DNA from 3 places in the Bradyrhizobium yuanmingense genome. Region 2 is predicted to be linked to each of the others. Evidence: riboswitches for the same ligand, from Rfam matches in the RefSeq annotation. Region 2 holds a riboswitch; each other region holds the start of a gene.
What was found. Region 2 has a riboswitch for cobalamin ahead of metE (5-methyltetrahydropteroyltriglutamate--homocysteine S-methyltransferase). Riboswitches for the same ligand answer to the same signal wherever they lie in the genome.
Positions count from the first base shown of each region.

Region 1: linked by a shared signal. The riboswitch ahead of N2605_RS12115 (TonB-dependent receptor) and the one ahead of metE (5-methyltetrahydropteroyltriglutamate--homocysteine S-methyltransferase) in region 2 are both predicted to bind cobalamin.
Region 3: linked by a shared signal. The riboswitch ahead of N2605_RS12030 (DUF1636 family protein) and the one ahead of metE (5-methyltetrahydropteroyltriglutamate--homocysteine S-methyltransferase) in region 2 are both predicted to bind cobalamin.

Region 1 covers NZ_CP104173.1:2,594,794-2,605,450, forward strand. Annotated here, with positions in the region: gene N2605_RS12095 (energy-coupling factor ABC transporter permease) at 1-442, shown strand, start outside; gene cobF (precorrin-6A synthase (deacetylating)) at 488-1,237, shown strand; gene cobT (nicotinate-nucleotide--dimethylbenzimidazole phosphoribosyltransferase) at 1,243-2,295, shown strand; gene N2605_RS12110 (histidine phosphatase family protein) at 2,302-2,874, opposite strand; cobalamin riboswitch at 2,947-3,149, shown strand; gene N2605_RS12115 (TonB-dependent receptor) at 3,263-5,620, shown strand; gene N2605_RS12120 (PepSY domain-containing protein) at 5,633-7,069, shown strand; gene N2605_RS12125 (hydantoinase/oxoprolinase family protein) at 7,533-9,542, shown strand; gene N2605_RS12130 (hydantoinase B/oxoprolinase family protein) at 9,539-10,657, shown strand, end outside.
Region 2 covers NZ_CP104173.1:5,392,650-5,403,306, reverse strand. Annotated here, with positions in the region: gene N2605_RS25425 (carbonic anhydrase) at 70-789, opposite strand; gene N2605_RS25420 (thermonuclease family protein) at 822-1,727, opposite strand; gene N2605_RS25415 (nodulate formation efficiency C protein) at 3,281-4,105, opposite strand; cobalamin riboswitch at 4,969-5,170, shown strand; gene metE (5-methyltetrahydropteroyltriglutamate--homocysteine S-methyltransferase) at 5,276-7,612, shown strand; gene N2605_RS25405 (hypothetical protein) at 9,584-9,868, shown strand.
Region 3 covers NZ_CP104173.1:2,573,267-2,583,923, reverse strand. Annotated here, with positions in the region: gene cobN (cobaltochelatase subunit CobN) at 1-1,251, opposite strand, end outside; gene cobW (cobalamin biosynthesis protein CobW) at 1,251-2,300, opposite strand; gene N2605_RS12030 (DUF1636 family protein) at 2,297-2,671, opposite strand; cobalamin riboswitch at 2,766-2,987, opposite strand; gene cobO (cob(I)yrinic acid a,c-diamide adenosyltransferase) at 3,028-3,663, shown strand; gene N2605_RS12020 (cobyric acid synthase) at 3,671-5,119, shown strand; gene cobD (threonine-phosphate decarboxylase CobD) at 5,108-6,073, opposite strand; gene cbiB (adenosylcobinamide-phosphate synthase CbiB) at 6,085-7,026, opposite strand; gene cobU (bifunctional adenosylcobinamide kinase/adenosylcobinamide-phosphate guanylyltransferase) at 7,147-7,650, shown strand; gene cobS (adenosylcobinamide-GDP ribazoletransferase) at 7,647-8,429, shown strand; gene bluB (5,6-dimethylbenzimidazole synthase) at 8,434-9,066, shown strand; gene N2605_RS11990 (ABC transporter substrate-binding protein) at 9,188-10,222, shown strand; gene N2605_RS11985 (hybrid sensor histidine kinase/response regulator) at 10,219-10,657, shown strand, end outside.

The sequences.
Region 1 (10,657 bases), 2.8 Mb from region 2:
GTTCCTGCTCTTTGGTGCTGCGCCCGCCGCCTTCGGCCTTGCATTTGGCCTGCTGCTTCAGGGCATGCTGCTGGAGCCAGTCGATCTGCCGCAATACGGCATGAACGTCACCACGCTTCTGGTGCCGCTGTTCGCGATCCAGGCGATCGCCAAGCGGATCATTGCCCGCAACACCGCCTATGTCGATTTGAAGTACGGTCAGGCGCTGGCGCTTTCGACGACCTACCAGGCCGGCGTGATCGCATGGGTGGCGTTCTGGGCGCTCTATGGCTCCGGCTTTGCGATGAGCAATCTCGCCAGCGTCGGGACGTTCGCTGCCGCTTATGCGCTGGTGATCGTGATCGAACCGCTCGCCGATCTCGCGGTGCTGGCGCTGGCGAAGTCGCTGCGCGGCGTCACCGCGCCCGGCCTCGTCACCCCGCGCCTGCACAACGCGGCGTAAGAGATCAGCGATGGGCGGCCGGTGTGGCCGCCCATCGCGCTCGCGATGCTAACGCTCTCCCTGATCGGCATCGGTTGCGGCGATCCCGCGCAGCTCACGCGCGCCGCCGTTGACGCCATCAACGCCGCCGATCTCATCCTGATCCCGCGCAAGGGGACTGCGAAATCCGATCTCGCCGATCTCAGGCGAACGATCTGCGCCGGTGTGCTCACCAACAAAACGACGCGCATCGCCGAATTCGATCTTCCCGTGCGCGATGCGACCGAGGCGGACTACCGCAAGGGCGTCGACGATTGGCACGATGCGGTGGCCGCGATTTGGTCGCAGACGATAGCTGGGCATCTCGAAGATGAGGGCAAGGTCGCGCTGCTGATCTGGGGCGATCCTTCGCTCTATGATTCTTCGCTGCGCATTGCGCGGCGGCTCGATCCATTGCCGACAATCGAGGTCGTGCCTGGGATCACCTCGATCCAGGCGCTGTGCGCGGCGCATGCGCTGCCGCTCAACGACATCGGCGAGCCGTTTCTGGTCACGACGGGGCGGCGCTTGCGCGAAGGCGGCTGGCCGCAGGGCGTCGATACCGTCGTCGTGATGCTCGATGGCGGCACGGCGTTCCAATCGCTGGATCCGGCCGGGCTTCACATCTGGTGGGGGGCCTATCTCGGCATGCCCGATCAGATCATCATGTCCGGCGCGCTGGCCGAGGTCGGCCCGCGCATCGTCGCGTTGCGGCAAGAGGCGCGCGAGCGGCACGGCTGGATCATGGATAGCTACATCATCAAACGCAGGCGTTGAGCAGCATGCTTCCCGAATGGGTTTATCAGAACTGCCCCGAGGTCTCCGCTGTTCATCGCGAGGCGGCCATTGCGCGGCAGGCGCAACTGACGAAGCCGACCGGCGCGCTCGGCCGGCTCGAGCAGCTCGCAATCGAGCTTGCGGGCCTGCAGGCCACCGAGCAACCGCGCGCCGCGCGGGTGCCGATCATCATCTTCGCCGGCGACCACGGCATCGTCGCGCAGGGCGTGTCGGCCTATCCGCAAGCCGTCACCATCGCGATGATGGCGAATTTTGCCGCCGGTGGCGCCGCGATCTCGGTGCTGGCGCGCGAGCTGGGTTCGAGCCTCGAGGTGGTCGACGCCGGCACGCTGGCCGAGGCGCAGATCGCGGGAATCGTCACCGACAAGCCGCGCAGCGGCACCCGCGATTTCAGTGTCGAGGCCGCGCTCACGCCCACGGAATTGGCCTTCGCCTTCGAGGCCGGGCAGCGCGCGGTGGTGCGCGCCGAGGCCGGCCGGCCTGATCTCTTGATCTTCGGCGAGATGGGGATCGGCAACACCACGACGTCGGCGGCGATTGCTGCGAGCCTGCTCGGTGTGAGCGCCGGGGAGATCGCGGGCAGCGGCACCGGCGTCGATGCGTTGGGCCGCGCGCACAAGGTGCGGGTGATCGATGCGGCGATCGCGCATCACGGCGTTGCGGGGGCGTCACCCGAAAAAATCCTGTGCGCTGTAGGCGGCCTCGAGATCGCGGCGATCTCGGGCGCGATCATCGCGGCTGCGCAACGTCGCATCCCCGTGTTGATCGACGGCTTTATCGTCTCGGTGGCGGCGCTGGCGGCGGCGCGCCTCAACCCGTCCTGCCAGCCGTTCCTATTGCCCTCGCATCAATCGGCGGAGCAGGGGCATCGGCTGGTGTTGCGCGCGCTGAATGTGCAGCCGCTGATCAGCCTCGATCTCAGGCTCGGCGAGGGATCGGGCGCCGCCATCGCGCTGCCGCTGGTGCGCTCGGCGTGCGCACTTCACAATGGCATGGCGACGTTCGCGCAGGCCAATGTGCCGGATCGGTCTTCTTGATGCGGCTCAAGCCACGCGCTGGTTGACCGACACGACGCGCCAACCGCCCGCCAGCCGGTCGATCCGGGTCAGCGACAGCGGATCGACGACGAAGCGCAGCGCGGCTTCCGGTGTGAGATCGAGCGCGATGCAGAGCGCAGCGCGTATGGTGCCGGAATGGACGACCAGTGCTGCGGAGCCTGCGCCAATCTGGGCCAGGCCCAGGCGGACGCGGGCGACCTGATCCGCAAAGCTCTCGCCATTCGGCGGCCGTCCGTGCGCCGGATCGCGCCAGACCTGCGCGTAGGCCTCGCCACCGGTCGCGGCGAGCTCGTCATGCCGATGGCCGGTCCAGTCGCCGAAATCCTGCTCGCGAAACTCGCTGATCAGCGCCGGTTCGAGCCCCAGCGCGCGCGCCGTCTCGACCGTGCGCCGCGACGGGCTGGCATAGCCGGCGACATCCGCGGGCAACAGCTGCCTTAGGGCCGCCAATGCAGCGTGATCGCCGAGGTCGGCCCGCGCATCGGCCGCATGGATCGTCCCGGGCACGCCCGCGACGGCCGCATGCCTGATCAACCAGAGGAAGGTCTCGCCTTCCATGCTCATCTCCAAGGAAGTTGGTTGCTGTGGCCCCAACGCCGCAACTGGCACATTGACTCTGTCTTGGTGGTAATCCTAGATGCTCGCGACGGTTTTCCCGAGAGGGAATGAAAAGGGAATGCGGTGCGGGGAAAATTGTCCCCAATGCCGCGGCTGCCCCCGCAACTGTAAGCGGTGAATCCTTCGTCAGGAGCCACTGGGTCCTCGGTCCCGGGAAGGCGACGAAGCGGTCACGACCCGCGAGCCAGGAGACCTGCCGTCAGCCGTGGTCACACGCGAAGATGTCGGTCGGGGAGTACAGACATTCGGCTTCATCGGACGGCTAAGGCCGAAGGTGAAACCTCGTTCGCTGTGACGTGCCACTGACGTCATACCGAGGTTTTCACCTGTGTCTTCCATCCGTATCGCACGACCGCGCCGCGTCCTGCTGGTTTCCGCCGCGTTCACGTCCTTTGCCGCTCTTGGTCTGCCGGCCGCTCTGGCGCAGCAGGCCCGAGAGTCGCTGCCACCCGTCGAGGTGTCGCCTGCCCAGGCCCGCAAGCCGGCCAAACCGGCAGCAGGAACGGCGCAGAGCGCGCGCCGCGCGGCAGCGCGCAGGCCGGCGGCTGTATCCGCAGCGCCAAGACCCGTCACGCCGGATTCGACGCCGCAAACGCCGCTCAACACCAATGCCGTTGCCGAAAGCGCCTCGCGGCTCGGCCTGACGGTGCGGCAGACGCCCGCGACGGTCGAGGTGATCTCGGCCGAAACCATGCGCGAGCAGGGCCATCGCACCGTGTCCGAGGTGGCGCAGGGCGCCGCCGGCGTCACCTCGGGCGACAACCCGGCCGAACCTTCGGCCTTCTCGATGCGCGGCTTCACCAACAGCCAGATCAACACGCTCTACAACGGCATCAAGATCGGTCCGCAGAACATGACCTCGCGGATCGTGGATACCGCCAATCTGGAAGCGGTGGAATTCCTCAAGGGCCCGGCTTCGCTGATTTCGGGCGAGGGCGCCGCGGGCGGCGCGATCAACTTCGTCACTAAGCAGCCGCACACCGGAGCTGTCAGCAACGAGGCCGATTTCTCCTGGGACTCGCTGAACTCGTTCCGTGCCCATTACGGCTCCGGCGGCAGCACCAATGTGCAAGGCCTGGACTATCGCTTCGACATCAGCCGTTCCGCCCTCAACGGCTTTGCCGATGACACCAATGTCAAGACGTTCGGCACGTCCGGCCAGCTCAACTACCGTGTTTCCGACAGCCTCAGGATCTGGGGTGCGGTCGAATATCGCGAAGACCGCTCGAAGGCCTATTGGGGCGCGCCGCTGGTGCCGGTGGCCTTCAGCGGTTCGCATGCGACGACGGGGATCGTCTCCGGCAATTACGTCTCGAATTACAACGGAACCAATCTCGGTGCCGTCACCATCGACGACCGCACCTTCAACACCAATTACAACGTTCTCGATAACCGCAACGTGGCGCAGGAAGTGTGGCTGCGTGGCGGCTTCGAGCTGAAGCTCGCGCCTGACCTCACGCTGAAAAGTCAGGCCTATGGCTATGGCGCGGAACGGACCTGGTTCAATAACGAGATCGAGGCGTTCAATTCCACCACGAACCTGGTCGATCGCGAGCGTTTCTATGTCGCCCACAGTCAGCGACTGGTCGGCAACATCACCGACCTGATCTGGGATACAAATATTGCGGGCTTCGACAATCGGCTCGTGACGACGCTGTCGTCGAGCTATCTCGATTTCGTCAGGCCCGGTGCGGCAAACTTTCCCGGCGATTCCGTTTCGCTGGTCGACCCCAACCGCGGTTTCTACGGCTTGCTCACGACACAGCAGCAGACCGCGCGCATCGACAACGAGGCGCTGTCATTCGAGGACCGGCTCAAGCTGACGCGCAGCTTCGCGCTGATCGGCGGCCTTCGTGTCGAGCACATCGGGCTCGACCGCAACTCGACCGACAAGAACGGTGTGGAGAAGGTGGGCTTCCCATTCAGGAAAGACTGGGCGCCGGTGACGGGCCGCATCGGCTACACCTGGGAGGCCGTTCCCGGCCTGACCTTCTTCAGCCAATACGCCACCGGCGCCGACGTCGCAGCCAACAACATCTTCCTGCTCTCGCCCACCCAGCCGCTCGATCTGACCACCGCGCGCACCTATGAGACCGGTGTCAAGCACCTGTTCTGGGACAATCGGGCGGAGTGGTCGTTCTCGGCCTATGACATCCTGCGCAAGAACGTCTATGCGGCCGCCGGCGGCATGCAACTGAACATCGCCGGACGACAGGAGTCGAAAGGCGTCGAGCTTGCCGCCTCGATACGCCCGATCGAGCCGCTGCGGCTGTGGGGCAACATCGCCTATGTCGATGCGCGCTATGCCGACTACAATTTTGCCGGCGGCTCGTTCTCCGGCAACACGCCGCCAAACGTGCCGCGTATCGTCGCCAATGCCGGCGCGTCGTATCGCTTCTTCACACCATGGCCGGTGGAGCTTGGCATCACCGGCCGTCATGTCGGCGACCGCTACAACACCGACGCCAACGTCGTGACGATGAAGGCTTACACCGTGGCCGACGTCTACGCCTTCGTCGACATCCCCAAGACGGCGTTCAATGCGGTCGACCAGGCCCGCCTGACCTTCCGTATCCGCAACATCACTGATAAGCGCTACGCGATCTGGGGCGATCCGTTCTATCCGGACCAGATCCTCCTGGGCGCGCCGCGCACCTACGAAATATCGGCCGCGTTCAAATGGTGAGGCCCTGAGCGCATGATGGGCGCGATCGTCCTCACGCATCGCTGGCTCGGCATCGCGTTCTGTCTGCTGTTCGCGATGTGGTTCGCGAGCGGGATCGTCATGCACTTCGTCCCGTTTCCGTCGCTGACGGAAGCGGAGCGATTTGCCGGACTTGTGCCGGTCGATCGCGACGGGACGAGGATCTCGGTCGCGGACGCCGTTGCGGCGAGCGGGATTGCCGATGGCAGGCGTGTTCGGCTGATCCAGCGGAGCGATGGACCGGTCTACGTCGTCTCGGGCTCCACAGGTTCGCGAGCGGTTCGCGCCTCCGATGGAGGAGACGCGTCGGTGACATCAGCCGATGTCGCGCTCACCATCGTGCAAGCTTATTCACGTCAGCGCGGGCTCGACGCGCCGCGCGCCGCGATCGTCGCGCAGTCGGACTACGATCAGTGGAGCGTGCCGAACGGTTTTGATCGGCATCGCCCCTTGTCTCGCGCCGCTCTCGGCGATGCCCCTGGAACGGAGGTCTACGTTTCGTCGCTGACCGGCGAAGTCGTCCTGGATACGAGGCGCAGCGAGCGCGCGTGGAACTGGGCCGGCAGCGTGCTGCACTGGATCTATCCGACAATTCTGCGCAGCAGCTGGGCGCTGTGGGATGGCGTGGTCTGGACGCTGTCGCTGCTGGCCCTGATCGCGGCATTGCTTGGTGCGGTGCTCGGAATCGTGCGTGTGAAAATGCGGGGACGCCAGCTCTCGTCGCCCTATCGTGGCTGGCACGCCCTGCATCACATCATCGGTCTCGTCGCGACCGTGTTTGTGCTGACCTGGATCTTCAGCGGCTGGCTGTCGATGGATCACGGCCGCCTGTTCTCGCGCGGGCAACTGACTCCGACAGAGGCCGGCGTGGTCGATGCCGCCCCGGATTGGCGAGACGCGTCGTCGCTCGATCCGCAGCCAATATCGCCGTTGGCCCGCGAGGTCGAATGGTTCGCCTTCAACGGCCATGTCTATCGGCGCGACCGGGTTGGTCTCGGCCGTCAGGCGTTGATCAGGGCAGGGGAGGCGCCGCGCGATGGACCGGCGCCATACCTGGATAGGCAGGAGATCGGCGACCTGACGGCGCGCCTTGGCGCCGGCTGTGCCGCACCGTTCCTGCTCGCCGGCAACGACGACTATCCGGCGCAATCCGCACTTCCGGGGGCCCCCGTCTACCGCACGACCTGCGGCGATCTCTGGTTCGATGTCGATGCCGCCGATGGCAAGCTGCTGCAAAGACTGGACCCGTCGCGCCGCGCCTATCGCTGGCTTTACAGTGCGCTGCACACGCTTGATTTCCCGATTCTGCTGGCTCATGCGCGGCTGCGTGACGCTCTCATTGTCGGGCTCTGTACGCTCGGGCTGATGTTCTCCATCACCGGCATCGTCATCGGCTGGCGGCGCTTGCGGGCATGGCTGGCGAGCGCATAGCCAGTCGCGAAATCTCCGTACCCGGCGCGACCCGTTCGGCGCGCCGGGTTATCCACCAGCGGCCGGTGATGTCCTCGCTTACCGACCGTACAATAAAGAGAGGCTGAGCCGACCTGCGTGCATAGCTCTTGGTCAGTGCTGTCTCCCGCACCGCCGACCGATCGCCTGCAAATTAGACAAACGGCCTTGTGCGATCCGATTGCAGTGCAACGGGCGCTTCTATTTGCCTCGAAGAATCCAAGGGTGCGCTGCACATTTTGACTTCGCGGCCTTCTGCTCTCTGCGCGAGCAGCGCTGCACGGAAACGTGCAGCCGATGCTGCGCCGCGCAAGGCCGGTGGCTTGCTAGCGCTTTGGTTTGCGACAACTCTGACCCTATCCCGCGGCCATCGCTCTGTCGCACGCTCGCACGTGATGGCATGACAGGGAATGATGATGAACGTCACGCGTAGCTGATTGTGCAGATGAGCGATCCCGGCAATCATTGGGAGGTCGGCACCGATATCGGTGGCACCTTCACCGACATCATCGCGATCCGGCGCGATTCCGCGGAAGCGCGGATTGCGAAGGTGCCGTCGCGCCCCGACGCACCGGTGCAAGCGATGCTGGAGGCGATCGAGGCGGCCGGCCTGCGCAAGAGCGAGGTGAAGCGCTTCGTCCACGGCACCACGCGCGTGACCAACGCGATCGTCGAGAACCGGCTGCCGAAGGTGGCGCTGGTCGCGACCGAAGGCTTTGCCGACGTGCTCGAGATCGCGCGCTATCGCCGCCGAGACCTCTACCGGCTCGACATTCCGCCGAAATCGCTGCCTCTGGTGCCGCCTGAACGCTGCTTTGGGCTCGCCGAGCGCCTCGATCATGAGGGGCGGGTGCTGAAGGCGCTCGAGGAAGCGGAGGTCGAACGCCTGGTGGCGTGGCTGAAGGGGACCGGCGTGCAGAGCGTCGCAGTCGCGCTCCTTCACGCTTATGCCAATCCGGTGCATGAAAAGATGCTGGGCGAGCGGCTCAGGGGCGTCGTCGCCCACGTCTCGCTCTCGCACGAGGTGAATCCCGAGGCGCGCGAATATGAGCGAACCTCGGCAACCGTGTTCAACGCGGCCGCGATGCCGATCGCGGTGGAATATCTCAGCGAGCTGGAGCAGCGGCTGCCGATCGGGCCCGGCCTGCAGGTGTTTCACTCCGCCGGCGCCATGGTGCCGATTTCGGCGGTGAAGCAGCGTCCGCTGGTGATGGCGATGTCGGGCCCGGCGGCCGGCGTCTCGGCGTCGGTCAGCATTGCGCGCCAGCTCGGCTGCGCGCGGATGCTGACCTTCGACATGGGCGGCACCACGACGGATGTGTGCCTGATCGTCGACGGCCAGGCCGAGATGACCGACGGCCGCATGCTCGGCGACAAGCCGCTGCGCCAGCCGATGCTCGCGGTGCACTCGATCGGTGCCGGCGGTGGATCGATCGTGCGCAACGGTCCCGGCGGGCTGACGGTCGGGCCAGAGAGCGCCGGTTCCGAGCCGGGCCCGGCCTGCTATGGCCGTGGCGGCACGGAGCCGACCATCACCGATGCCAATGCGGTGCTCGGCTATCTCAATCCTGAGACCAAGCTTGGCGACCGCATCGGCATCGACATCGCGGCCGCAAAGCGCGTCATCGCGCCGATTGCCCGCGCGCTCGGGCTGAGCCTGACGGAGACGGCGCTCGGCATCATCAAGGTCGCGAACGCGACCATGGCCCGCGCGCTCCGCCGCGTCACGGTCGAGCGCGGCATCGACGGGCGCGATTGCACGCTGCTGGCCTTCGGCGGCGGCGGCCCGATGCATGCCGCAGGCCTCGCCGATCTCTACGGCATTGCGGAGGTGGTCGTGCCCAGTGCGTCGAGCGCATTCTCGGCGTTGGGCTGTCTCACCGCCGATTTCAGCTTCCTGCAGCAGCAGACCCTTCGCGCCGCCCTCGACGGCATCGATCTCGCGCGCGTCTCGGAACGGATCGAGGCCCTGATTGCCGATGCCTCGGCGCCGCTTCTCGCCAGCAATGTTGCGAAGGCGGACATCCAGGTCGAGCTGGTGGCCTTGATGCGCTACGCGGCGCAGAATGACGCCATTCCGGTATCCTTCACGCTGCCGCTTGACGTCGCCAGGCTGAAGCAGGACTTCCTGACGCGGCACCACGAGCTGTTCGGCTATGCGACCGGTGAGCCCTGTGTCATCGAGTCCGTGCGCGTGCAGGCGCGCCGCCCGTCGACGACGGTCGTCAGCCGACCCGCGACGGCAGCAAGGGCGGTGTCTACGGGCACGCGTAGCTGCTCGTTCGACGGCTTCCATGACATCCCGACCGCAATCATCGACCGCGCCTCGCTGACCGAGACCGTCAACGGTCCCGCCATCATCGAAGACGCCTGGTCGACCGTGGTGGTGCCGCCGGGCTGGCAGGCGAGGCCCGATACATCAGGCAATCTGTTCCTGACGCGGAGGGCGGCATGAAGCTCGATCCGTTCGTCGTCGAGGTCATCAGGCACGGGCTCTCCGCCGCGGCCGAGGAGATGAGCCTCGTCATGACGCGCTCGGCGCGCTCGCCGCTCTTGCGCGAGGCCGGCGACCTCTCCTCCGCGATCACCGACGGTCACGGCGGCCTGGTCGGGCAGGGCCGCGACATTCCGATTCATCTCGGCGCGATGGCCTACACCATCCCCGAACTGTTGAAGGTGATGCCGCGCGATGGCCTGAACGACGGCGACGTCGTGATCTACAATGTCGGCGCGCTCGGCGGCAATCATCTCAACGACGTCAAGGTCGTGCGTCCCGTCTTCTTCGACGGCGAGATCGTCGCCTTTGCAGTCAGCCTCGCGCATTGGCCCGACATCGGCGGCACCTGGCCCGGCAGCTATTTCGCCAAGGCGGTCGATACCTTCCAGGAGGCGATGCGGATTCCGCCGGTGCTGATCGCGACGTCGGCCGGCCTCAACACGCCGATCGTGCAGCTGCTCAAGGCCAATGTCCGCGATGCCGAATCCTGCGAGGGCGACCTTCTTGCCCAGATCGCGGCGACCAAGGCCGGCGAGAAGCGCATCGTCGAGCTCTGCCGCGAGCATGGCAAGGCGGTCTTCATGGCGGCGCAGTCGCGCCTGCACGACCTCTCCGAAATCGAGATGCGGGAAGCGCTGCGCGATCTGCCGGATGGCATCTATGAGGGCGAGGATTATCTCGACGACGGCAGCGCGAACAACGCGCCGGCGCGCATCCATGTCAAGATCACCATCCGCGGCGACGAAGCGACCTTCGACCTTTCCGGAAGTTGCGACCGCGTCTCCAATTTCTGCAACACGACGCCATTCATGGCGCGCTCGGCGGTCGCCTATGCCGCGCGCATCATGAGTGGGCGCGACATGCAGCAGAATGCCGGCGCGCTGCGGCCGCTGACCATCATCACGCGCCCGGGCTCGATCCTCGAGCCCGGCTGGACCGCCTCCGTTGCCGCCGGCAATCACGAGACCTCCATGCGCATCGTCGATGCGATTTTCCGTGCCATGCAGGACACCATTCCCGAGCGCCTGTCCGCGGGCGGTGCGACCACCGCGGGTGTGCTGTTCTTCGCCGAG
Region 2 (10,657 bases):
AAAACTGCGCGGAACAGAAGCGCTGTATCGGGCGGCAGAAGATCTGCCGCGGGTGTGAAGGCGATGGCGTCAGCTCACAATATCGACCTTGCCGGTGCCGATCCGATATAGTCCCCCGACGACCTTCAGTCGGTGCTGCTCGACCGCGGCGTTCAGAATCGGGCCCGTCGATTTGAGTTTGTTAACGTTATCGATCACATTTTGTCTGGTTGCTTGGGCGAATGTGTCGCCGGCTTGCTCGCGAGTTGCTTTCACTGCGGGAGCAAGCGCACTGACCAGGGATGAAATGTGCCCCGGCGGCGGCTTATCTTGATCGAGCGACTTGATCGTGGCGTCTATCGCACCACAATGATCGTGGCCAAGTACAAGGATCAGCGGTGTGTTCAGTACTGCGACCGCATATTCCATACTGGCGAGCGTATCATCGTTAACGAAGTTGCCGGCGACGCGGCAGACGAACAGATCACCTAGTCCGGCGTCGAAGACAAGTTCGGGCGCCACGCGAGAGTCGGCGCAGCTCAGAACCGCCGCACAGGGATTTTGGCCATCGACCAAGGCCGGGCGCTCGCGCCTGAAATCATCGACTCGTGGCACGCCTTGGACATACCGATCGTTCCCCTTCAGCAGCCGCTTCAGGGCAGCATCCGGGATGAGTAGGTTGTTTGGCTTGGGCGCGCGTCTTGCTTCCTTCGCATCGACAATGTTATTGCCGAACCCTAGGCAAACTGTCGAGGCGGCGAACAGAAACAGCGCCCGGCGCGAAGGCGCGATATTGGTTAAATGGTACATGTTTCAAGAATGGCCTGCGTTCATCTGTCGCCTCATCGCGCGGCCTTACGCCACCCCGTGGCTTCGGCTTCCGTTTCGCTACAAAGCCAGCGTTCGCCGCGCTTCTTCGTCATGTCGATTTGCTCGTAACCGAACTGCCCTGGCAGGTGATAAATGCGCTCGCCGCTGCGCTCGACGGTGCCTTTTATCAGGCACTCGGGCGATGGCGGTTCCGATAGCAGGGCGGATCCAAGCAGGACCTCCTGAGCGTCGATCGGAACCGACTTCGCGCCGACGATAATCGTGCGCCCGTTGCGGCGACGCCAGTCCCAGGGCGCGATGAACGCCCCAGACCACAGCCCCGTAGAGGCTGTGCTCGCCACCAACTCATAGACGGCATAGGTGTGTTGAGATGCGCCAACCGATAGTGGCCAGCCCGATAGTGCCCAGCCCGAGCGTACCATCCAGGCGTTCACATCCTCCCCTTCGATGAAGCAGCTGCCGAGGGTTCGCCTGTACTCATCGACTCTTTGGGTATGACAATTCCACTTTCGCCCATTCGAATGCTTAATAAGCTCGTCACGAGCAGCTACGCCGCAGGCCCATTTCCGGCCCTGGGAATCGAGGCAAATCTGATCAGTGTCAGGAGCTTCGATGCCTGAGAGCCGAACGTTGATTTGCTCGATCTCGATCGTATTGCCGTCGAGGATGCGCGGAGCACCGCTGAGTGTCGCGGCGCACACCGGAGATGTGATGAGAGTGAGCAATGCGAATATGATTTCGCGGTGCCTCATCCCAATTACAACCATTCGCTCCTGATCCATGTTCACGCACGATACGGCGCCGATACATTCGACTGCTCGACCGCAGATGTCCGTTCCGCCGGCATCTTTCGATGTGTGCTTTATGAGAGCTTGGCGTGAGTTCAAACCTACGCCCTGACGCTGCGTAAGGATCAAGAGGTTTCTTCCGGCTTGTGTGCGGCGGTACCCTTTGAGTATCGGCGGCTCTCTCACTGGGATCGCACTGTACTCTCTCGACCTGAGGAGGGAGATCCTCGCCGGTTGCGCCGAACTCGGATCTGGCGAACCCTGGGCCTCGGAATGCTGTGCTCTCTCCTTGTGTAAAAATGTGAGTGACTATGAAGCGTCGGCGCTCGCGGTTGGGTCACGCATGGAGGAGCAACCTACTATGGTTGGTGACGATTCCCATCGGCGAACTGGACGCTGCAGACGGTTCCGCCGAGGCCAATGAAAGTCGCCCTAAACTCTTGTCACGAAAAAAATCTGGTCTGGTTCGCTCTGACCGAGTTAGACGTAGATGCGATGGACTTCGGCGCGTAGATGGACCTCCTTTGTTCGAGCAAACCGCGCAAATCCGCTGCCTTCTTACGCCAGACAAGATGATCGTTGATACCAATCGCATTGTGGCTTTTGGCTCCTCCGCGCTGCACCCTAATTGTTCATGCTACCGCCCAAACGTTTGTGCAGGGATTGACTGAGGCGGCGCGACGCGCGACCGCTCTTGGGTAGTGGCGTTTCTACCCCAGCGAGCTCACATCTGTGGGCGTCTACTCCAGGATTGGAAAGGCTGCGATATTGAGCCGCGGCTTTGCCGTAGAGCCCCACCGGGGGGGGGAAGTTGCCCACGTGTTCGGACAATCGCGAGTGCCATCCTGACGCAGGTCAGTCCACAATACGCGGTTGCTCATCGCCGCAGTTGGGGCGGATAGCTCTGGTGCGGTTTAGCCGACTCAAGCTACACATCCTTCTTAAGCACTTCACTACACGACGGGAATGACATGGTCGCAGCCGGTCGGGAACTACCAATCTCTTCTTACGCGCTTGAAGTGGATGGCCGACTCAGAGCCGAGTTCGCAACCAGAGACGGTGCCAGGGCAGGTGGAGCAGAGCTAAAGAAGCGTTTTCCCATGCTTCAAATCCGGATCTATGACGTGCAGTTGAATGAGCGCGAGGAAATCTAGAGCAGAGTCAGTGTGGCCTCGGCGTTCCTCCCCACGGCTCCGTAGCTCATCGCCCTACGCACTCGCAATGGGGGGCGCTCGGGGGCTAACAGTGCTCCGTTTCGGCCGGCCTCCTGGCCGGCTTCATCTCAGCACTCGCTGCCTCGTACCATCTGAAAGGTAGGATTGCTCACACTGGCAATGCCTGGCGCGGGCGCCGGATCGGCCTTGGACGGAAGGATTGTCAGACGTGAAGAATGCATGAAAGCTAGTTCCCCCGCAAAGTTGGTGTCCTCTCAATAGGTGGAGTGCAGGCGGGCAAACAATATCTCGCAAACGAGTACACGCCGCTGAGCTCAACGCCTCGCGGAAAAATGCAATCGTGCCTGCCCGGCCTTTCCAATGACGGGCCGAAGGCTGCGAGAAAGGCTGCCCTGACTGTTGCGGAGCCGTAAACAACGCAACTGCAGAGCGCGTATGTCTTTTTAGTTGGTCCGAGGCGCTCGGCTGTGGAGGAGCCGTGGCGCGATGTTGCTCTGCGCGAACTTCTTAAGGCCTTCTCTCTCCTAAGTCTTCCTCTTCCTTTGGCTCGGTGCGTTGGAACCATGAGCCAGGAGGAAATTTCGCGATGCGCTTGGCGAATGAGGATTGTGGCTCCCAATCTCTTCCTTCACTCTTTTCGAAAGTGATGACGCCGTTGTGCGTAAAATAACGTGGTCCTTGGATATTGCAGTTCACCAAGAGCAGAACGCGCCACAGATCACCTTTCTCGGTCGGCTTGTCATCCTGCTTCGGTAAGTAGTCCACTCCAACAGGTTCAACGATAGTGCAGCTGCCCTGCCGCAGAAGATCGCCGAGCCGGCCTTGCGAGGTAGTCACGAAGTTGAAGTTGGTCGGATCATGCAGAAAGCGAAGATTTGCGTCCCTTTCGCCATCTGCGACTTCACGGGCGATCAACGAGAGTGCCAGAGCGCGCCAGCCCAATTCCATCGGCTTCGCATATGTTGACGCAAGTTCAATCGTACCGTCGGGCGCGATTTTCCAGGTGATAGCGTACTGTTCGTCTGATTTGTTGTCACGGTGTCTGGTCCACGAAACGAAAACGAAGTCGTTTTCGCCAAGTTCTGCGACGCCCCACATTTGAGGGACGAACTGTGCCACCTTCGAGACATTGGAGATGATTTGTTCTATCGTTTCACCATCTTGCGATCGCCAGGTTGACTTGAGTCTCTCGACAAGGGGGTTGTCGCTGGCGCGAGAATTGCTGCTCGTGGCGGCCGGCCAGGCGAGGCAGATTAGAAAGCTAGCTAGCCAAAGCCGAAGCGCGGATCTTCCACACAGTCTCTTCATAACCCCCGGCCTATCGCGTTTCATCCAGACATCTTTCAGCTATGAGCGGGCGCAAGAAGGTTACGGAGACGCGACGGGGCACCCGCTAGCTGTCCCGCACGAGTAGGTGCCTTCCTCCACGTCACGCGCCGCTAACTTCCCTCGCCAGCGGCAGCATCAATTCGCTGAGCTGGACATGCCCAGCAGGAGGAGTCTGCGCCTCCGGAGGATCTGCATTCTTCGTGCCAGGCAATAGGCGGAAAATTCGCACGGGCTTTGTGTTCATCTTGTCGACTTTCCGACCTGCTCACGTTTCGATGTTTCCATTCATTGTATCCGCCACAGCCTGTGCATCCGTGTGCCGCACCGGATAGTTAGCGGAAAAGGTGGACGCCTCGATGCCAAGTGCCTGCAGAATTGGGAGTGTGTTGGCTGCCAGTGGACCGTGTGGTTCCCTATCGTTGCCGTCGGCGTTCGCCTTACATGATGGCGACACGAAGCCGACTTAAGCCCGACCTTGAAGTCTGTCTGGCACGCAAATCAACCTGTTCGCCGCGTATGTTGGGCCTGTTCAATGTCTCCTTTAGTCGAAAGAACAGCTGGTCAGCGGACTTGCTGCGCGAACCGCTGGAGGTCGGAAGTCGCCTCTGCATTCTGCTTGGAATGGCGGTAATCCTGGCCGCGCAGACTGCTGTCCCTATCATCGATCTGGCGTACGGCGCCTTCTCAAGGCAGCTCCGATGCTCAATTTGACATCTGACAGGGGCATGTCTGATTACGACATCTGTGATGAGAGAATGTCTCTAGATGGTGGTTAATCATAGAGGTGCATGGTGAGTCACCTAGCAGATGTCGCAGATTAGCTTGGAGCACATAATCTGAGAGGTTGACGGAAGAGTTCTCCTGCCGCTAATTCAAGTCGTCGAGGTTCTCCGGTTCCCATTGGATCCGGAGCTAAGAGGGAAGCCGGTGCAAATGCCGGCGCTGCCCCCGCAACTGTAAGCGGCGAGCTACGTCCAATGATGTCACTGAAGCCTGCACGGCTTCGGGAAGGCCGGACAGGAGCGATGACCTGCAAGCCAGGAGACCTGCCCCGACAATATATTGGTCCACGGACGGGGTGTCTCGGTGGTGCGCCAAGCAGCCGTCGCTCGCGCGACTTCCCCTGCCTGCGTCCGCCATGGCCTTTGTCCCCAACAGGGGTTAACGCTAGCTATGTCTTCTCTCTCTCTTCCGGTTGCTACGCTCGGAACGCCACGCATCGGTCCACGGCGTGAGCTCAAACTCGCTCTCGAAAGCTACTGGTCCGGAAAGATCAGCGAACGGCAGTTGCACGAGGACGCATCCGGCCTGCGCGCAGCGAACTGGGCTCGTCAGAAATCTCTAGGCGTCACGATCATTCCCTCGAATGACTTCTCGCTGTATGATCAGATGCTCGATACAAGTGCCATGGTTGGCGCCATCCCGGAGATCTACGCCTCGAAAGGAGAATCCATTTCCCTCAAGACGTACTTCGCCATGGCCCGCGGATCACAATGCGACGACCAGGATGCGAGTTGCGGCCTAGGACCTCGGGGGTCTGGCGCACCCGCGCAGGAAATGACTAAGTGGTTCGACACCAACTACCACTACATGGTTCCCGAGTTTTACAGGGGACAGGCGTTCAGACTCTGCTCTCGCAAACCCATTGAAGAGTATGAGGAAGCAAAGGCTCTTGGCTTTCAGACCCGCCCTGTCCTGATCGGGCCAGTCACATTCCTAAAGCTCGGCAAGAGTGCCGATAGCGCGTTCCAGCCCCTCTCCCTACTGGATGATCTGATACCGGTCTATATCGAGGTGCTGCATGAATTGGCCGAACGAGGTGTAAGTTGGGTTCAGTTTGACGAGCCCTGCCTGGTCCTTGATCTTGACCAGGCGGTGCGAAAGTCATTGCTACACGCCTATAACCGGTTCGCCAAGGAGGGACCGGCTATCAAGATCATGGTTGCCAGCTATTTCGGCGACTTACGCGACAATCTGGATACCGCCCTGAGCCTCCCGGTTTCCGGTCTGCACCTTGATCTTGTGCGTGCGCCAGAGTTGTTGGATCAGATCATCGCTGAGGGCCGAAGTGATCTCGTCATGTCGCTCGGTGTCATCGACGGCCGGAATGTATGGCGCTCGAACTTATCTTCGCTCCGCCAGCGGCTGGAGCCCGCGATTGCGAAGCTCGGTAAGCACCGTGTACAGCTCGCTCCATCCTGCTCGCTGCTTCACGTGCCAGTCGATGTTGAACTAGAGACCGAGCTCACTTCCGACGTCAAGAGCTGGCTTGCTTTCTCGGTTCAGAAGATGCGAGAGCTTGCGATCCTGGCGCGGGTACTCGCCGGCGACCAGAATGTCGGACCAGCTCTTGCCGATTCAGAATGCGCTGCGACTGCCCGGCGGACTTCGCCCAAGATCCGCGACGCCAATGTCGCTGTCCGGATGAGGGCGATCGACCAGACAATGCGCCGGCGCGCCAGCCCATTTGCCCGTCGCTCCGAGATCCAAAGGGAACGCTTTGGACTACCCGCATTTCCTACCACGACGATCGGATCGTTTCCGCAGACCGCAGAAGTTCGAAATGCTCGTGCGGCGCATGCGCGAGGCGCGATGAGCGACGAACAATACGACAGGTTCCTCAAGGAGGAGATAGCCCGCGCGGTACGTTGGCAGGAGGACATCGGTCTTGACGTGCTCGTGCACGGCGAATTCGAGCGCAACGACATGGTGCAGTACTTTGGCGAGAAACTCGCCGGCTTCGCATTTACCAGGAATGGATGGGTACAGTCCTATGGTTCGCGCTGCGTCCGGCCCCCGATCCTGTTTGGCGATGTAGTGCGGTCGAAGCCGATCACGCTGGACTGGTGGCGCTACGCGCAATCACTAACTAGCAAACCAATGAAGGCGATGTTGACTGGACCGGTGACGATCCTGAACTGGTCTTTTGTTCGCGATGATATTCCCAGAAGCGAGGTCTGCCGCCAGCTTGCGCTCACGATCCGCGACGAAGTCCGCGATCTCGAGAATGCCGGTGCGGCCATGATCCAGATCGACGAAGCTGCACTCCGGGAAGGATTGCCATTGCGCCAATTGGAGTGGAAGGCATATCTCGATTGGGCCGGAGATTGCTTCCGCATCTGCTCGTCGGGCGTTGCCGATCAAACGCAAATCCATACACATATGTGCTACTCCGAGTTTAACGACATCATCGGTGCAATCGCTGCAATGGATGCGGATGTCATTTCGATCGAGACGTCGCGCTCGAAAATGGAGCTACTGGACGCATTCAGGAAGTACGAATATCCAAATCAAATCGGACCGGGCGTGTACGACATTCACTCTCCACGCGTCCCCGAGACGAGCGAGATAAAGGACCTGATGGCTCTGGCTCGGACGCGCTTGCAGGAGTCGCAGCTCTGGGTCAATCCGGACTGCGGCCTGAAAACGCGCAAATGGGAGGAGGTTCGGCCTGCGCTAACCAACATGGTCGCTGCCGCCCGCGAACTGCGCGCTGCATCCGATCCGTAAAACCAGGCTAGAGTCTGTTCTCGACAGAGCTAATTCCTTGTGGTCATTTGCGCTCTCACAATCTCGAGGCAAGCCGTCGGGTCGATAAAAAACGCCCGGCCCCGCTTAGGGGTCGGGCGGAAGTACAGTCTCGGAGGAGCGACGCTGACGCATCGCGCTACTTTCGTCGACGGAGGAGAATAGCCGACGGATCGATCACGGTGCGAACATTCACCGAAAATCTGCGCCTATATAAACCACCAAGTTATCGTAACTCAATTATACCGTGGTATGCGAGACCGTAAGCCTGAGATTTAGAAATCTAGACCGAGGTTTGTCGCTCATGAACACGTTGGCGCGGCTGCGACAGCAATGAACGAAGTATTGCCTGACGTCACAAAGGCACGCACCGCGGGCTCGGTCCGTTCCGAGATGATGCCCGTCAGGCTCGCTCATTCCATCGAGGCTACATCGTTCCCGAGGAGAGAGCGGCGAAGGCAGTCCTGCCCCAAACTCACGCTAATCTATTTTGCAGGATAACGCCGTTATCCGGGCCAGATACGCCAATGGGTCGGCTGCACGGCGACGTGCTCTCCGGTATTCGCATTGATCCATCCGCCGAAGACCCGGCGGCAAGAAAAGACCACCCGGTGAATTGAATTGCCCTCGATCACGGCAATCTCCAGATCCTGATCGAAGGGCGGCGCCGTTTCGAGCCGCTCCCAGGTGAGATCGCCCTTAGATCCTGGACGGAGTTCATTGCTGCGGGCTGACAAATTCAGATAACCTTGTGAATACTACGCACATCGCTCGGGTTCCGCGCAGACAGACTAAGCCCGATCGCTCGGACGGCCCGCGGTCTCGATCGCGTCCGCCGCAGAGGGCTATCGGCCGCGGCGCCGTTGTGACGGAACACGATCCGCTCGTGAACTGAAATATTTAGAATTCCGCCACGAAACAGCCCCTGAGCTTCCGTCGAATCGATAGGCGGCATCGCGAGTGGCGCAGCTTATCATGTGCAGGTCATTGGCGCGCGGCTCGGCTGCGCCCGGAAGCACTCCTAAAAATCGGCCGCTGATACCGGGACATGAATGCATCATGGGACGGCAAGTCCTTTTGTCTGCCATGCGTCTAACCTTACTGAAACATCGCTTCTATGAGCAGGCAGTCGACGCAGCATTGATGCCAGTCAAATTTGGTGCGCCTCCGGTAAAGGTTGTGCTCGAGCGGCTGTTACGAGCCGCAGACGCTTGCGTTCGCAGTCGGTATGTCCGAACTGGGGCTTCTGCCGGGGCCTCGCATTGTCTGCAACACGCCAGCGTGTTGATTTGAGGCGCAACTCGCGCCCATGGGCTACGATAGCATTTTTCCTGCATGGCTCCGTGCACGCAGATGCTCAGTTCGCTTTTCGCCTTTCGATGTCGCTAGCCTTGTCGGCGCTGATCCCACCCTTAAGCCTTGGCGCTGAAGTCCTGGACCGGAGCTCATCGAAACGAGGGCTCCCAAGCCTGATGATGGGCTTTGCTGTCGCGGCGGCAGGTGGACCGTCGGATGCAAGATCGGAGTTCTTGGTCTCATTGCGCCTTCATCGCTTGCGCTATAGCCCCGCCGCAGGCGCATATCAGAAATCAGCCCGCGATGCGCCGGCATTTGCGCCAGTGCTTCACGAAACTATCGCCTGTAAAGTTCGCTGCGGTCTTCCCTATAACCGCCGGCTGAGTATCAAAGCAAGCAAAGAATAAATCCCAGCATCTCGAGCGTGATAGCGCATGGTGGCCTCAATCGTCTCTGCGAGACAATCCTCGATGAGAGACTTGATTTTGCCCGTCAGCGGCATGAGCAGACCAGGAGGCGCTGCTCCTCAGCTCAAAGCAGCGTGCGACACGACAGGCAGGACAGACACGCGCTCGCGGTTCTTCGTGACAGCAGGAGGCTCGCGTCGCGCTGCTGCAGTCTGGACCTATCTTCAAAGGAGCGTACAGACTTCTTGGGATGCTGCTTGAGGCAGATCAAATACTCTCGCTGCGAATGGCAGAATACTGGATAAGCGAACCACAGGAAGAGAGGGGCATGCCTTCATTTAAAGTTCGGTTTATTAAGACCGTTTGTGACGATACCGGCGGCGAGCATCGTGCGTGCCAGGCAGCCTTCAAGGTCGATGCCGCCTCGCTGAGTGCTGCCGCTCAGCAGGCAGAGACCCATTTCTGCAGGCAAAAGAGTGTCCGCGATTGGACAATCTTCGCCGATGTGCTGGAGCTTCGAACCTCGTCTGCATGAGCTAATCCGTCCACATCAGCCTTTCGAACATCCCGCAAGGACGAGTTCTTCTGGTAAACAACGGCCTCGCACTTCCGAGTTTCCCACGGAAGCTGACCTTTTCAACACCGGCCAAGGCTCGTAGTTCACGTCCTCGCCAGTCATAGTATCGCCACCAGCATGGATGTCTTGGGCGCCCGGCGGGACCACGTGTTCGTCCCGGATGCCTACGGACACTGTGTCCGACAACCGCGCCTCGATTGGGGAAATACCTCGTCCTTTACAATGGTCGGGGCGGAGACGAAGTGATCGAGACTCCTCCCATGCTCCGATCACAATACTTCGAGACGCAATTTCTCAAGCCAATCTTCGCGTCCTATTTCGAACAAGGCGCGCGATGGTTAGTGATGCCACGCCCGTTAATGACCGACAGGTCATTTGGCCGTTCCTACGTCCTCTCAACAACGGTGGCCCAACAGAACCGATCAGCGATCCCGGAACGCACTCCTATGACGTTGGCCTGGAGCTGATGTGGGACGGTGCGCAGTGTTTGCGTTTGGGACGCGACCTGGTCGTAAATATTGCGACCGAGAATCACGCAATGGCATGTGATTGGGCTGGAGCGCCATTTGGAGGGACGATGTCGAATCTACCGTGCCTACAAGCTCAGCGATAGCCATATCGATAGCATGGTCATAGCGCTTGCACCGGGGCGGTTGCTCGTGCGGTCTCGCGAGGTGGCCGATTATTTGCCGGAAGCAATGCGCAATTGCGACATGATAATCGCCCCGGAACCACTCAAAAATAACT
Region 3 (10,657 bases), 2.8 Mb from region 2:
GACCGGCGCAACGTCGAAGCCGACCTCCGCGAGATCGGAGATCAACGCCTCGACCGACGCCAGCGCGTCGAGCCCGACGGCGTGCGCGATCTGATGCGGCCGGCCCGGATAGTTCGAGAGCACGATCGCCAGCCGCTTCTCGCCGGCGGGCTTCTCCGCGAGGCGACGCCAAGCCGCGACGCGCGTGGCAACGGCGTTGACGCGCTCTTCGTCGGGCCTGTGCGCTAGATGCGCGAATTGCAGATCGGGATCGCGCTGACCGGCCGATTTGAAACTCACCACGCCTGCGAACAGGCGGCCGTCGACCTCCGGCAGCACGACATGCATCGCGAGATCGCCGGGCGACAGGCCACGCAGTGATTCCGCCCAATCTTCGCGCCGCGCCGTCGAGAGCGCGACCTGGAACACCGGACAGGACGCGGCATCGAACGGCGTCGTGCCGTCATCGCCAAGGGCCGAGAACGCCGTCGCATTGACGATCGCCGCCGCAGGATGTTGCGCCAGATGCGCGCGCAGCCAGTCGGCAACGCCCGGCGCCTTCAGCGAGGTGACGAACACGCCGTAGGCGTCAAATCCCTTCTCGCGCAGCGCCGCAATCAAGGCGTCGACCGGCCCCGTATCGGCGGCCGTGAGATAGGAGCGATAGAACGTCACGAGTGCGCGCGGCTTGCCCTCGCCAACTGGCGCGGCAATGACACCGCGCGCGGGATCATAGAATCCCATCTCGGGCACGGTCATCTCGCCGATGACCGGGCCGGCATAAAGGCCTGAGGCCAGCGCGAGCTGCGCGATCGCGGCTTGCGCGGCGACCGGACCACCGGTGTCGCAGAGCACCTTGAGCCGCCGCAGCGTCGAGACCGGCAGGGTCGAGTACGCATCCAGCCGCGCGTCGTCGCGGCCGTCCGCCGGCAGCACGGCGAGCACGATGTTGCGCTCTTGCGCGAGTTGCTGGAGCGCCGCAAGCCCGTACGCCCAATAGGATTCCCCGCCGATCAGGCGCACCATTATGCCGCGGGCCTGCGACAGCGTGCGCTCGATATAGGTGTCGACCGACAGCGGATGCCGCAGCTCCGCGAGATTGGCCAGCCGCAGCGACGGCAGGCTGCCCCGACCGCGGCGCCAGCCGGCCGCAAACGCGGCCAAATCGGAATCCGAATACGAGAGCACCACGAGATCGGCCGGGTCCTGGCCGATGTCTCTTGGCGTCGCGGTCTCCTCGAGACCGCGGCTCTCGCGGAAGACGACGTGCATCAGATACCAAGTCCTGAAAGACCAAGTCCTGCCTTGATGGCGGCCTCGTCGATATCGCCATGCTCGCCGATCACGACGAGCTTCGACTGTCTGAGACCCGCGCCCCAGGGCTTGTCGAACTGATGGCGCACCCGCTCGCCGACCGCCTGCAACAACAGGCGCATCGGCTTGCCAGCGACCGCGATGTACCCCTTCGCCCGCAGCACGTTCTGCTCGCGCGCCAGTTTCTGGACCGATGCGACCAGCGCGTCGATGTCGGCGACCTCCGGAAGGTCAATCACGACCGAGGCAAAATCATCGTGCTCGTGCTCCTCCTCGCCGTCATGATGCGATGGCCGCGCGGCGAGATCATTCTCGGCGGCCGCACCGAGGCCGAGGATGACGCGCGCGTCGATCGCGCCATCGGTGACCGGCAGCATCGGCACGCGGCGCGGCATCTCGGCTGTGATCGCCGCCTTTGCGGCTTCGATTCCGGCTGCGCCCGCAAGGTCGGCCTTGGTCAGCAGCACGATGTCGGCGCAGGCGATCTGGTCCTCGAACACTTCTGACAGCGGCGTCTCGTGATCGAGATTGTCGTCCGCCGCGCGCTGCGCTTCCACCGCAGCCGGATCCGGCGCGAAGCGGCCGGCCGCGACGGCCTCGGCGTCGGCCAGCGCGATCACGCCGTCGACCGTGATGCGCGAGCGGATCTCCGGCCAGTCGAACGCCTTCAGCAGCGGCTTTGGCAGCGCCAGGCCCGAGGTCTCGATCAGGATGTGATCGGGCCGCACCGGGCGCGCCAAGAGTTGCTCCATGGTCGGAATGAAATCGTCGGCGACGGTGCAGCAGATGCAGCCATTGGCGAGCTCGACGATGTTCTCCTCCGGGCAGTTCGCATCGGCGCAGGACCTCAGGATCTCGCCGTCGACGCCTTCGCTGCCGAACTCGTTGACGAGCACGGCGAGCTTCTTGCCGCCGGCATTGCTGAGCAGATGCTGGATCAGCGTCGTCTTGCCGGAGCCCAGGAAACCCGTGACGACCGTAACCGGGACTTTTGCGAGCGAGTTCATTCAGCGGCCTCCGGCACGACGGTAACAGGGGGAATACGGGCAAGCGACTGCTTGCGGAAGATTTCGGGACGGCTGCGCCAGGGCACGATTCCGTCGGGCGCCGCCGCGTAGGCCGCAGCACCTGCGACCACGTCCTGCGCATTCGCATCGGAGAGGCGGCCATAGACATAGGACCAGCGGCCGGGCGCGCTGAGCGCGACCGAGCAGCCCTGGCTGCACGCCGACAGGCATTCGACGGGAACCACGCTGACGCCCTCGGGCACGCCGGCCTCGAGGATCGCGCCATGCAGGCGCTTGCCGGGCGTCGTCTCGCCCTCGCCGAGCGTCTGGCCGGCGCGGCAGGTGATGCAGACATGAAGTGTGACGGTCATCGCCTCTTCCAGATAACAGCGGGAGGCGATGAGGCGCACGGACCATTCTCCAGAAAGGCCCGCTTCCCCGTCGCGGAACACCCCGTCCGCCGGTCCAAAACTCGTCGCGCTGGCAGGTCTCCCGGCTTGCGGAGCAGGGTTTTGGCCCTTCGATCCCCGCCTTCCCGATTCCAAAAGGAATCAGTGGCTTCGGGCATCTCTCCGGTCACGGTCGCGGGGGCGGCTGCAGTTTGGACCCAAATCTTTGCGGATTCGGACCCTATCGCATTCCCTCTTCGCCTGTCATAGGACAGGAACCAACGCCAGGCCACCATTTGCCGGTGGCCGCCACTTGTCAAGCCGAAGGACCGGGACCGATGACGCCTGAACCGGAAACCCACACGACCGAGGAAACCGACGCCCGCCACGCCGCCAAAATGGCGAAGAAGAAGGCCGCTCGCGACAAGATCATGGCGACCAAGAGCGGCGAAAAGGGCCTGATCATCGTCCATACCGGCGCGGGCAAGGGCAAATCCTCCTCGGCTTTCGGCATGATCGTCCGCTGCGTCGCGCATGGCTTCCCTTGTGCGGTGGTGCAATTCATCAAGGGTGCCTGGGATACGGGCGAACGGCGCCTGCTCACCGGCCATTTCGGCGAACTCTGTCAGTTCCACGCGATGGGCGAAGGCTTCACCTGGGAGACGCAGGACCGTGCCCGCGACATCGCTGCAGCGCGCGCCGGTTGGGAGAAGGCCAAGGAGCTGATCCTCGACGAGCGGCTGCGCATGGTCGTGCTCGACGAGATCAACATCGCGCTGCGCTACGACTATCTCGACATCGCCGAAGTCGTCGAATTCCTGACGACGCAAAAGCCTGCGATGACGCATGTCGTGCTCACCGGTCGCAACGCCAAGGACGAGCTGATCGAGATCGCCGACCTCGTCACCGAGATGACGCTGGTCAAGCATCCGTTCCGTTCCGGCATCAAGGCGCAGGCCGGCGTCGAGTTTTGAAGGCACGATGGCACCTGCGTTGATGATTCAGGGGGCCGGCTCGGACGTGGGCAAGTCGCTCATCGTCGCCGGCCTCGCGCGCGCCTTTACGCGCCGTGGTCTGCGCGTGCTGCCGTTCAAGCCGCAGAACATGTCGAACAACGCCGCGGTCACCGTCGATGGCGGTGAGATCGGCCGCGCCCAGGCGCTGCAGGCCCTCGCCGCCGGTGTCGAGCCGCACACCGACATGAACCCGGTGCTGCTCAAGCCCGAGACCGATGTCGGCGCGCAGGTCGTCGTCCACGGCAAGCGCATCGCGACCGCACGCGCGCGCGACTACGCGGCGATGAAGCCGTCGCTGATGGGCGCGGTGCTGGAGAGCTTTGAACGGCTGAAGGCGCGGGCCGATCTGGTGCTGGTCGAAGGCGCCGGCAGTCCGGCCGAGGTGAATTTGCGCAAGTCCGACATCGCCAATATGGGCTTTGCCCGCAAGGCGAATGTGCCGGTCGTGCTGGTCGGCGACATCGACCGTGGCGGTGTCATCGCCCAGCTGGTCGGCATCAGGACGGTGATCGACCCCGACGATGCCGCGATGATCTCTGGCTTCGTCATCAACAAGTTCCGCGGCGATCCCACGCTGTTCGACGACGGCTACAGGCTGATCGAGCAAAAGACTGCATGGCGCGGCCTCGGCGTGCTGCCCTGGTTCCCGCGTGCCGGCGAGCTGCCGGCCGAAGACGCGCTCGGCCTGCGCGATGCGCGCAAGCCGGGCCAATGCAAGATCGCCTGCCTGGCGCTATCGCGCATCGCCAATTTCGACGATCTCGATCCTCTCAAGCTCGAGCCGGGCGTCGATCTCGTGATGGTGCGCCCGGGCGAGGCGATCCCGGGCGACGTGCGCCTCGTCATCATCCCTGGCTCAAAATCCACCCGCGGCGACCTCGCCTTCCTGCGCGCGCAGGGCTGGGACATCGACCTGCTCGCGCACCACCGCCGCGGCGGCCACGTGCTCGGCCTCTGCGGCGGCTATCAGATGCTGGGGCGCAGCGTCGCAGACCCCGAAGGCATCGAGGGGCCTGCGGGCGACACGCCGGGCCTCGGGCTTCTCGATGTCGAGACGGTGATGAGCCCGCAGAAAACGCTGACACGTGTTGCGGCCGTGCATGCGGCGACGGATCAGCCGATCCAGGCTTACGAGATCCATATCGGCCACACCGACGGCCCGGATCGCGCCCGCCCCTTCGCCAAGCTGGACGGCGAGGCAGAAGGCGCGATCTCCAGGGACGGCCGTGTGCAGGGCAGCTATCTGCACGGCCTGTTCACGTCGGATGATTTCCGCAAGGCCTACCTCGCCAAACTCGACATTCCCGCAGGCGACGAGCCCTATCACGCCAGCGTCGAAAGCGCGCTCGAGGCGCTGGCCGATCACATCGAAAAGCATCTCGACGTCGAAGGCCTGCTCGCGCTAGCGCGCTAGGGCCTCGGCAAGGCGCGTCCATTCGGCTTCGCTGCCGGGGAGCCCGAGGCGCAGCCATGTCGGCTGTTGCGCGAACACGCGGGACCAGATGTGGCTGCGCGCGAGCCTCTCCTGCGCAGCCACCGCGTCGCCCGTTTCGTACAAGCGAAACAGCGGTGTGCCGCCGATGAGCCGCCAGCTTCGCGAATGCGCCATTGCATCGAGGCGAACACAGTCGCGCGCGAGCCGCGCCGACGTCGCCTCGGCCCAAGTCTGATCGCGCAAGGCACGACAGCCGATTTCGATCGCCGCGCCCGAAACAGGCCATGGACCCGACACGGCGGCAAGCTTGTCGATGTCGGCGGCATGACCGATGGCGAAGCCGAGCCGCAGGCCGGCCAACCCATAAAACTTTCCGAAGGAACGCAGGATCAACAGTCCTGGTCGATCCGCGTCCAGTGCAAGCGACAGCTGCGGATCGGGATCGGCAAAGCTCTCATCTACAACGAGACGGCCGACGCGCGGCAACAGCGCGAGCAGATCCTTGCGCGAATGGCACCGCCCGTCGGGATTGTTGGGATTAACGACGATGGCGAGGTCTGCACCCGCCAGCGCATCGAACTCCGTAATCTCGTGGACATCCAAGCCGGCGGCCGACAGGACGCCGGCGTATTCATTGTAGGTCGGCGCGAGGATGCGCGCCCGCCCCGGCGCCGCGAGTTGCGGCAGCAATTGAATGGCGGCCTGAGCACCGCCCATCGCAACGATCGGTGCGCTCGTGCGGTAGCCGTGCCGCGCCGCCTGATGCAATGCCTCGATCTCGGAGCGTGACGGCAGCGCGCTCCACGCGCGTGCGCTTACCTCGCCCACGGGATAGGGCACCCGGTTGATCCCGGTCGACAGATCGATCCAATCCTCTGCGCGTCCGCCGAAACGCCGCTGGGCCAGATCGAGATTTCCACCGTGCTCGCGCATGCCCCGTTGTTTCACGCGAAAGCCAGGATCGCAAGCACGCCGGCGACCAGCAGCATGGCGCGACGATAGACTGTCAGCGCCTCGGTGATATCGGCGGCGCGCGGATCGCGCGCACCCTCGTTCAGCCAGGGCTCGTTGGTCGCGTTGCCGTGATAGATGCGGGGGCCGCTGAGCCGCACGCCGAGTCCGCCCGCCATCGCCGCTTCCGGCCAGCCGGCATTGGGCGAGCGATGCCGGCGCGCATCGCGCGTCATGCACGCCAATGCCTCCGACCGTTGCGGTGCCAGCAGCACGAACAGAAATCCGGTCAGCCGCGCCGGGATGAAATTGGCGACATCGTCGATGCGCGCTGCCGCCCAGCCAAAGGCTTCGTGTCGTTCGCTGCGGTGGCCGATCATGGAGTCCAGCGTGTTGATCGCCTTGTAGGCGAGGATACCGGGCAAGCCCAACAGCGCGCCCCAGAACACCGGCGCGACGATGCCGTCGGAGGTGTTTTCGGCAAGACTCTCGATTGCCGCGCGCGCAATGCCGGCCTCATCGAGGCTTGCGGGATCGCGGCCGACGATGCGCGAGACCGCGTCGCGCGCCGCGGCAACGTCGCCGGCCAGCAAGGGCGTGGCGACGGCAGCCACATGATCATGCAGCGAGCGCAGCGCGACCAATGGCCAGGCCAGGATGCCAATCAGCACGATCTGGATCCAGCCCGAAGGAAGCAGTGATTGCAGCGCCCAGCCGAGCGCCGCGGAGAGCGCGATCACCGCAAGCGCGCCGGCGACGCCCGCGGCTCGGCGCAACGCCGGCGGATCGGACGCGCGATTCAAGGCGGTGTCGATGCCGGCAATCAGCCCGCCCAGCCAGGTGACGGGATGCCCGATCCGCGCGAACAGCCACGCCGGCCAGCCCAGAAGGGCATCCACCGCCATCGCCACCACCATCGCGCCCGCAAAGTCCACATCCAGCTCCTGTCCCGCCCCTGTTGCGCAAGACGGCGGCCGAGCGCAAGCCCCTCGCTGCCTGATTTCGGCTTTGTCTTTGGCCGCGTTTGATGATTAGTGCTGCGGCAGGAGACCTTTATGGCCATCATCTTGATCACCGGCGGGGCGCGATCGGGCAAGAGCACCCGGGCGGAGGCGCGCGCGCGCAGCTTTGCCGGCCAGCCCGTCTACGTCGCGACGGCCGAGGCGCTCGACGGCGAAATGCAGGAACGCATCGCAAGACATCGCGCGCGGCGCGGAGCCGATTGGATCGAGCGCGAGGTGCCGCTCGATCTCGTGCCCGCGCTGCTCTCGACCGAAGGTGGCGGCGCGAGGCTGGTGGACTGCCTGACGCTGTGGCTCTCCAACCTGATGCATGCGGCGCGCGATTGGGAGCGAGAGGTGAGAGAGCTCGCCGACACGCTGCCCCGCCTCAACAGCCCCGTCGTGCTCGTCACCAACGAGGTCGGCCTCGGCATCGTGCCCGACAACGCGCTGGCGCGCAGCTTCCGCGATGCCGCCGGAATCATGAACCAGATCATTGCCGGTGTCGCCGACGAGGTCGAGTTCGTCGTCGCCGGCCTGCCGTTGAAGCTGAAATGATCCCGCGCGCCGAGCACCTCAAGGACATCCTCGCCGATCTCAAGATGGCGACATCGTTCGTGACGATCCTGCCGGTGGCATCCTCGAAGCCTGCGGGCGACGGCGCCGTTGCGCGGGCAATGTGGGCGCTGCCGGTCGCGGGACTGCTGGTCGGCCTCGCCGGCGCCCTCACTTACAAGATCGCCATTCGCTTCGGACTGACGCCGAGCCTTGCCGCCCTCCTTGTGCTAGCCACGACCGCCCTCATCACCGGCGCGCTGCACGAGGACGGACTTGCCGACACCGCGGACGGCCTCGGCGGCGGCCGCACGCGCGAGCGCAAGCTCGAGATCATGCGCGACAGCCGGATCGGGACCTATGGCGTCTGCGCCCTGATCCTATCGTTCGGCCTGCGCTGGAGCGCGCTTGCGACGATCGCAAATCCATGGGCCGTCATGCTCGCGCTGTGCGCGGCGCACGTTGCTGCCCGTGCCGGCCTGCCGGCCTTCATGTCGCTAGTCCCGTCGGCGCGGCCTGATGGCCTCTCTGCCGGCGCCGGGGCGCCGCCCGGGCGCAGCGTGGCCATCGCCTTCGCGCTTGGAACGCTTGCGCTTGCCCTGACGTTGGGGCCGGGCAAGGCGCTGGTCGGCCTGATCCTGCTGTCACTGGCCGGCCTGCTGCTGGCGCGGCTTGCCATCCGCCAAATCGGGGGGCAGACCGGCGACATCCTCGGCGCGTTCGAGCAGACGGGCGAGATCCTGATCCTGCTGGTGGCGGCGTCCTTCCAAATGGGGCGATGACCTCATGGTCGAGTTCGACGATAGCTTCCGCCAGCACTTACGCGAGCTGTTCGTGTGGCGCCGCGACGTGCGCCGCTTCCGCAGCGATCCGCTGCCGGAGGGGGCGATCGATCGCCTGATCGAGACCGCCTGCCTCTCGCCTTCGGTCGGCCTCAGCCAGCCCTGGCGCTTCGTGATCGTCAATGATGCTGCAACGCGCCGCGCCGTGGTCGAAGATTTCAGGACGTGCAATGCCGACGCGCTGAGCTGCTACTCCGGCGACCGCGCCGCCCGCTATGCCACCTTGAAACTGTCCGGCCTCGAGCAGGCGCCCGGCCATCTTGCCGTGTTCGCCGACATGGGCAGCGACATCGGCCACGGCCTCGGCCGCGCGACCATGCCTGAAACGACGGAATATTCCGTGGTCGCCGCCATTACCGCGATGTGGCTCGCCGCCCGCGCCGAGGGCATCGGCCTCGGCTGGGTGTCGATACTGAACCCTGCGCGCATGCACGCTGTTCTCGACGTGCCTGACAGCTGGAAGTTCATCGCCTATCTCTGCATCGGCTATCCCGAGATCGAGTGCGACCGGCCCGAGCTGGAGCAGGCGAAATGGGAGCAACGGCGCAGCGCGGACGCGTTCACGCTGCGGCGCTAGGCCGCCGGGCACCAGATCGAAAGCCTGCGAACGAACATTCACATGCGCCTTTCGTCGATTGTGGGCACCCCGCTTTCGCGCTAAGCATCGAGCAAAGCAAGGCGATCGTGCAACGTAGTCCATGACGGGGCGATCTTTCGTTTCCTCGGCGGTCAATCGCCGCGGCTTCATTCGCCTCGCGACTGCATCGGTCGCGGGATGGATCGCGCTCGGCGCAACGCCGGATCGTATGCGGATCGTCGCCTCGCTCACCGCATTGCCGCTCGACGACGAGCTGACCAGACGCGGCATGATCGACAGCGCGAGCTCTCGCCTGGGCAACCTCGTCGCCGGCTTGCGGCAGCGCGGCTGGGTCGAAGGCGTCAACTTCCGCCTCGAGCTCCGTTCCACCTTCGGCGCGCCGGACCGGCTGAAGATGGCCGTCCAGGAATTGCTCGACCTCAAGCCGGACGTGATCCTGACGGGGTCGACGATCGAGACCGCCGCCGTCCTTGCCGCCACCAAGACCATCCCGGTCGTGTTTGCGACCGCGAACGATCCGGTCGGCAACGGCTTCGTCGAAAGCCTCGCGCATCCCCGCGGCAACGCCACCGGCTTCACCAACAGCAGCGCCGAGATGGGCGGCAAATGGCTCCAGCTGATCCGCGAGGCCGTGCCCGACGTCGCGCGCGTCGGCATCCTGTTCAACCCCGCGACCACGCCGCGCGGCGGACGCTTCTTCCTCGAATCGATCGAGCAGGAGGCTGCCGCATCCGGCGTCTCCGTGATCCCCGCGCCCGTCAACGCGCCCGCGGAGATCGACGACGCCGTCAAGCGCTTTTCCGAACTGCCCAAGGCGGCGATGGTCGCGCTGGTCGACAGCTTCCTCGTGGTCAACCGCAAGGCGGTGGTCGCGGCCGCCGCCAAATACCGCGTGCCCACGATCTATCCGTTCCATTACTTCATCGATGCCGGCGGGCTGATGAGCTACGGCCCAACGCTCGAGGTGCGCTCGGCCGATTACGTCGACCTGATCCTGCGCGGCACCAAGCCCGGCGACCTTCCAGTGCAATCGCCGCGCAAATACGAGCTGTTGATCAACCGCACGGTCGCCCGCTCGTTCGGCTTGACGATCCCGTTCACGCTGCTCGCGCGCGCCGACGAGATCCGCGAGTGAACGATCCCGGCGACCAGGAACCTTCGCGCACGCCTTCCGGCCGGCTGTTCAGGAAATATCTCTACTCGATCGTCGCCCTCGCCTTCGCCACGCTCGCCATCAACGCCAGCTTCGACGTCTGGTTCTCCTATCGCGAGCAGAAGCAGCTGCTGGCGGCGACCCAGCGCGAACAGGCCGCCTCCGCAGCGATTCAGATCGGCCAGTTCATCGGCCAGATCGAGAACCAGATCAGGTGGCTCGCGCGCCTGCCGCCGGAGCTGTCGACCCACGAGGACGAGCGGCTGAACGCCATCCGCCTCCTGCGCCTCTCGCCTGCGATCGCGGAGATCGCCCAGCTCAATTCGGAAGGCCGCGAGCAGCTGCGCGTATCGCGCCGGATCGCCGACAAGGTCGGCAGCAACGCCGATCTCTCCGCTTCAGCCGCCTTCCGCGGTG